2 regions of the Paenibacillus sp. CFBP13512 genome follow, and region 2 is predicted to be linked to the other one. Evidence: riboswitches for the same ligand, from Rfam matches in the RefSeq annotation. Region 2 holds a riboswitch; the other holds the start of a gene.
What was found. Region 2 has a riboswitch for cyclic di-AMP ahead of PaeCFBP13512_RS21245 (C40 family peptidase). Riboswitches for the same ligand answer to the same signal wherever they lie in the genome.
Positions count from the first base shown of each region.

Region 1: linked by a shared signal. The riboswitch ahead of kdpF (K(+)-transporting ATPase subunit F) and the one ahead of PaeCFBP13512_RS21245 (C40 family peptidase) in region 2 are both predicted to bind cyclic di-AMP.

Region 1 is NZ_QGAD01000014.1:24,316-27,740, forward strand. It holds gene kdpA (potassium-transporting ATPase subunit KdpA) at 1-1,416, opposite strand, end outside; gene kdpF (K(+)-transporting ATPase subunit F) at 1,436-1,516, opposite strand; cyclic di-AMP (ydaO/yuaA leader) riboswitch at 1,765-1,947, opposite strand; cyclic di-AMP (ydaO/yuaA leader) riboswitch at 2,009-2,212, opposite strand; gene PaeCFBP13512_RS17890 (carboxypeptidase-like regulatory domain-containing protein) at 2,515-3,425, opposite strand, start outside.
Region 2 is NZ_QGAD01000024.1:13,592-17,016, reverse strand. It holds gene PaeCFBP13512_RS21255 (ATPase domain-containing protein) at 1-363, opposite strand, end outside; gene PaeCFBP13512_RS21250 (YwhD family protein) at 726-1,238, opposite strand; cyclic di-AMP (ydaO/yuaA leader) riboswitch at 1,719-1,858, shown strand; gene PaeCFBP13512_RS21245 (C40 family peptidase) at 1,871-2,344, shown strand; gene PaeCFBP13512_RS21240 (GNAT family N-acetyltransferase) at 2,622-3,137, shown strand; gene PaeCFBP13512_RS21235 (hypothetical protein) at 3,220-3,425, opposite strand, start outside.

The DNA.
Region 1 (3,425 bases), on a different contig from region 2:
CAAGCCTTCAAATCCTGAACCGTTATTCGCTGCTGATGATGTAAATTCATAGAGCGCTTGAGTCAGTCCATGATAACCCGGATTCGAAATCGTATCTGCCTGCGTCATTAAAGCAATCGCTGTAGGCGCTAAGACCAGTAGAGGCTGAATAAGTAATGTGACGGCAATCAATTTCATTTCTTTGCCTTCAATTTTGCGACCGAGAAATTCAGGTGTGCGTCCAACCATAAGACCGGATAAGAACACCGCAATAATGGCATACATTAGAATATTCAACAGTCCTACACCTGAACCGCCAAATACTGTATTTAGCATCATATTTCCTAATGCAATCAATCCACCGAGTGGTGTTAACGTATCATGCATGTTATTGACAGCACCAGTCTCTGAAGCAGTAGTAACTACAGAGTAGAACGAAGATTGAGCTTCGCCTAATCGTACTTCTTTACCTTCCATCGATCCTGCATTGTGCTGGGTACCTAATTGATTAATCAATGGATTTCCTTGATATTCACTTGCAAGAGATACACTAAGCATCACGACAAACATCATAACCATCGAAACGAATAATACTCGGCCTTGCTTCGAGTTGCCGACCATTTTACCGTACGTAAATGGCAATGACATTGGAACCAGTAACATCATCAGCATTTGCAACATATTACTGAATCCGCCTGGATTTTCAAAAGGATGTGCAGAGTTGGCTCCAAAATAACCACCACCGTTATTCCCTAATTCTTTGATCGCTAGAAATGATCCAATTGGACCTACACCAATCTTTTGCTCTGTTCCTTGTAACGTCTGTGCTGTCACTACAGTATGCAACGTCTGCGGCATACCTAATCCAACAAAGACAAGCGCCATAATAAAAGTAAGAGGTAACAAAATGCGTGTAATTGCCCGTACTAGATCCGTAAAGAAATTACCTAGTGGCTTACCGGTTATTCCTCTAATAAATGCAATTGCAACCGCAATCCCTGTTGCCGGTGATACAAACATCATAAAGATAATCGCTGTCATCTGTGAAAATAAAGATAAACCACTTTCACCACTATAATGCTGTAAATTGGTATTTGTCATAAAGCTAATCGCTGTATTGAACGCTAGATCAGGGCTCATATTCGTAATGCCCGCTGGATTCAAAGGTAATACATGTTGAAGACGGAAGATCGCATAAGCGATAAGTAAGATCACTGTATTACTGATCAATACGGCTCCTGCATATTGCTTCCACGTCTGATTTTCACCTTTGATTCCACCGAACCTGTAAATCCATTTTTCAATAGGATGAAACCAACGATCTAATCGATTGGGTGTATTGTCAAAAGCATGTGCAATATAATGTCCGGTTGGACGAGCGATGATTAAAGCAATAATAAAAGTGACTGCAATTCCGATATATGAAAAGATACTCACGATGTTCTCCCCTGACCCATTAGAATTTTTCTGGATAAATTAATGCGTAACATAGATAAATGGTTAATCCACCAATAATAATCCACAGCAGCCAAGTCATCGCTCATTCCTTCTTTCTCCGATAGCTACAGATGCCCATTGCAGCAACCCGCTCAACCCTACAGTAATCAACAAAACCAATCCAATCATTAATATATCCATCATATGTGAAGAACTCCCTGCATTCATTTTGGTTACTATAATTTGCTAAAAAAGGCACAAAAAAAGAAGCCTGGAGAAAAGCAGAACTTTTCCCCAGACTTCTACAAACACGCACACTTATCGTGTACCTGCCGAGTTGCTGGTTAGGAGTTCTCCCTTATACGCTTACGGAGTTAGCTGTCGGATTCGGGCTGGAAGATTGCCCGTTCCGGTAGATACCGGAATTCACCCCATGTTGTGTAGATCCTGATCATTTCCTATCAGTCCTCTCCATCAACGATTGGTTCCCCCGCTTTTCATATGCATATGAAAATTAAGCGTTGTGACATTGTTAACATATCAAAAAACACAGAGTCGTATTACACTGTGTCAGATCGGCACAAGCTTCACACTTCTCTCCTATCCACGCTTACGAGGTTAGCTGTCGGATTCGGGCGGTGAGAGTCGCCCTACTGCATTGTCTGACTGTACCATGGTTAGTCAGTATGCAGATTCACCCCAACGATTCACATTCCGGCTCTCACACCGTTTTGTGAAATCGCAATTTGGTTCCCCCGTTTTTCGGTTAGCACCGAAAACTCAGCGATCAAAAACATTGGAAACTTCATTTATATCAGTTGCTGAATCGTATTCATCAACTGCCTGCAATGAATAATACGCCTGTCCTTGTCAACTGTAAAGCTGAGAAAAGACGCAAAAAAAGCTGTGAATCATCACAGCTTTCATTTTCAGATAACTATTGAAAAGTTATCTATCGCAGGCTCCTATTTTCTCTCTTTTTCATCGTTTCTCTACTTTTTCACTGTTGTTACATCGCATTTATCATTCATTTGCAACAGATTCTGAAAACGGTTATGTCATTTTTTACGCAAGATGCTATCATTTTTAAAATTATGGTCAACCTGTGTAGATTTCATAAGCGAAATGATACAGTGTGCTAATGTCTGAATTTAATGGCTTACCGTTGCTGAAAAATTGGATTCTGACAATATCATAATAATGTCTGTATTTGGATGATTGGAAAGTATATTGTCCTACTCCTGGATTATCAATATTGACTGGCATTGTAAAGTTACCTGAAGCATCTGTCGTAGCTGTTCCGGGAATCACTTTGCCATTGAGAATTGTAGTGATATTAGTCGTTACGATAGCGTTCGCTACCGGATTGCCTGTAGCATCAAAAGCACGACCTGAGATCACAATATTGTTTTTGACACGCCACTTATTACCTTGTCCATAATTAATAAATCCATAGACACCACCATCTGTTGTAATATTACTGATCGCAACTCTGGATACATCTGCTGTCTGATAATTAACAGATAGTTTGTATGGAGTCGTTAGATCGAATGTAGAAGGTGCTAAGACTTGAATATAATACGTTCCCGCAGGTAGTGTGACTTGACCGTTGGTATTCTGTGCCAGTGTTCCTTGACTCACCAGATTCGCATTAAATAACTGTAATTGATACGTTCCATAAGCAGATGTGTTGTCTAGACGAAGGTTCATTTTGGATTGAGCTGTCAAAGTGACTTTTGTCCAATCCTCGTCAAAACGATTATCAATATTCTGTGTGCTGACAAAAGGTGCTGATCCTTTATCTTTGGCTAACCACGGATTATCATCAGGCTCGCTTGCATCATAACTATCTGAAGTGACAGCAAATACAGTAAATGGATTAGTGGTATCTGCTCCTTGATAAGAACTTACTCTAATAAAATAATATCCTGCTTTGGCAATATGACTAAGCTGTTCATATTGTGTTGGACCTTTGGTAGAAAAAGCGACCTGCTCGATCTCAGATGTCT
Region 2 (3,425 bases):
ATATTCAAATAATCCATTGGGTTCAAGCATCTGTTCTAATAAAATTTCCGGTTCTATACAGATCACACGTAATAAGTTACGCCGTTCCAAATCTTTCAAATTCCATCCAAACCGTTCCATATCATCGTAGATTTGTTCAGGAAGTTCTTCGAATGTAATATAAATACCGGGCTCATTATGTTTAATAGCACCTTCAACCAAGAATTGCATACCTATCGTTGTTTTGCCTGTACCTGGCTCACCTTCCAGAATAACGACGCCTCCTGGGGGAATGCCACCGCATAAAATATCATCCAGTCCCGGGATACCTGTACTAATAGGCTGTTTTAATGTCTTGGTGTAAGCAGCTTCGCTTTTTTGCATTTAGTGTTCCCTCCATCTGTAGAATATTTTAGTCACGCAAGGGACAGCTTCCTACGATGATGACTTTCTCTTAATTATAACAAGGGTTTAGAGATAGAAGGAAGTAAATTTCCAATTTTTATAGTCATTTGACATCCCATCCTCATTCATAACCTTTTTTACCATATTTTACTTGTTATTATATGATATAAATAAAGATAATCCTACTATTTTGAATCCTTAATACTTGTTGGTGAAATATTATTCTTCTATAGAAGAAGTTTTTTTAAAGTGATACCAAAATGGTGACATGAAATGATAAAAGACCGACGATCTGAGGGTCGTCGGTCTTTTGTGTAATACGTAGACTATGTTAGTTATTATTAACCTTCTAATGCAGATTTAAACTCTTCTGAAGACTGATTCCACCACTCTTCATTATGGGCAACCAATAACTTTTTAAGCGCTGCTTTTTCTTCTGTTCCTAAGCCCTCTAACATAATGCGACGCTTGATCGCATAATCTAACTTATTCACATGCTCGGCAAGAATTTTCCAGCCTTTTTTCTCTTCTTCATTGATCCACATCTCACAAGCTGTCGCTCCTGCATAATTAACACCTTCAGCTAATTTATCTACAGCGACCCATACTAACCATACTTGGCGACCACCATTTAATTCTTCACGATTGGTAGTAAATTTGATTCCTTTTTCTACCTTACTTTTGGCATGCATAGCGCCAACATCGATTTTTGCTTCGCCATGGTCTATAATGATAGGGGAAACATTATTGAGGTTAATCGCTCCTGATCCAAACCCCTTATGTTTACTACTTTTTGCACTACTACTTACAATATTCAGTGACATTGACTTTTTACTTGCTTGATTTTCATCCATATTGTTAGAATACTCCTTTGTAGGTCAGTATAAATAAAGACTGTTATACATATAAATGGGACTTTAATCTATTACTCATATTGTAGCGAATAATGAGTTAAAAGCCAATAAAGTCGATTATTGTCACGATTTTTCATAAAAAAAGGTAAAAAACGTTCATTATTGTGATTGGTGAACCGAAGAAAGTATATATAGTGGTCATCATTCACTAATAACCACCCACATCTGATCAAAAGATTAAATTTTTTTAACTTTTAAGAACATGACAACCGTAGGCTTTGACAGAGATTACTCGTCAAAATGCTTAAGCAAATATTAAAAACAGATGAATAAACGTTTGCCAAAGTAAAAAACCTCTGGTAGAATAAATCCAGTGAGATTTTAGTAACAACTTTGTAAACTTTAAAACGAAATGCTGTAACCTTTATAGCGTAATGAAAAATTTGTCGTTTTGTCGTAATGATCCGTGAACGGTACATACCAAGCTTTGAGCCAAATTCCTTGGTACCGGGAAACGGGGGAACCGTTTTGGGTGAATTGATCTTGTTTCGGAGGGATCATAGGGGAATACCTTCTACCGAATCCTTAAGCTAACCTCGTAGGCAATTGGAAGGGGACAATTGATTTTGAACATGAAAAAGAAACTAACAGCCGCAGTAATGGGACTTGCTATTGCATTTACGTCACTTGGAGTAACAAGTGCACATGCAGATTCTAAAATGGATCAAGTAATTGATGGAGCTATTGGAACACCTTATCGTATTGGTGGAACATCTTTCAGCGGTTTTGACTGCTCTGGATTTACACAATATGTATTCGGCAAAATGAACATTGATCTTCCTCGCCAATCTAGTTCTCAATATCAAGTAGGTGAGCCTGTATCAAAAAGTGATTTAATTGCTGGAGATCTGTTATTCTTCAATACTACCGGGGCTGGAGTTTCACATGTAGCAGTTTATGTAGGAAATGGTAACTTCGCACACGCTTCTACTTCTAAAGGTGTGAGAATTGACAGTTTGAGCATGGATTACTATCAAAATCGTTACGTTGGTGCTAAACGCGTTATGAGTGATTCCACATATAACACCTTCGCAACTGACAATTAATTATCCTATTAACAACTCATATAAATGAACCTACAGACCACTTAAGATTCCCGCCAGAATCTTTGGTGGTTTTTTTATGTTTCTATATAAGTAAGACGTATCGAACGTCTAATAGGTTACATAAAATTGTGAATCTTTGAAAATTTATATTTTGTTGTGGTTATAATTATGTCTACTTATTATTAACCTACTCGTAATTATGGTAAACAGGATATTGCAAATTTTTTATCTTTTTTTTATGGTATACATATGAAGTATGGTCATAGGAGGTTACTGGATGAGCTCATCACTAGATTCTGTTTTTCATACTATTCCTTTGACAGAATTACATGCCGCTGAAGTATGCACATGGATCTATGAACCACCTTATAATATCTATGGTTGGATGGCATGGGAACAAATGAAAGAATTAGGGATTGAATTTGGAGATCCGATAATTCGAGAAAAACAATATCTATCTGTTCTAGATAAACATGAACAACTAGCTGGCTTTGCTCAACTTTTTCCATTAGGAGATACGATTAGACTAGGTATAGGAATGCGTCCCGATCTTTGTGGTCATGGTTATGGAGAAGAATTTTTACGAGCAATTGTGCAGACGGCTCAGGAACGTAGTGCTACCGCAGAGATTGATTTAGAAGTATTGACCTGGAATCAACGGGCTATTCGCACCTATCAGAAAGCAGATTTTTATATTACAGATATGTATGAACGCAGAACGCCTGATGGGATGAAGCCTTTTTATTGTATGGTCTATCAAGCTCCGCCTAACGCACGTTATCCTAATCTCTAAAATAAAAGCACAGAAGGAATGATAAGACTCATTCTTCTGTGCTTTTTGTGTATTTCTTTTTTACATACCTATAATAGATGTTTTAAATTAAAGTTACGAAAGTCATTTCTTCTTTGCCAATCAGAATATCGATCCGATGGGTATCTGCATCGTAAATGACAACTCCACTACCTACATTGATCATAGACTCTGAGCCTAACGCAAAAAATAAATCTTCTGCCAATGCTTCATTCACTTCATGTCGTTCACCTTCAGCAAGTACTTCCCACTCTTGAGGTTCCATATCAA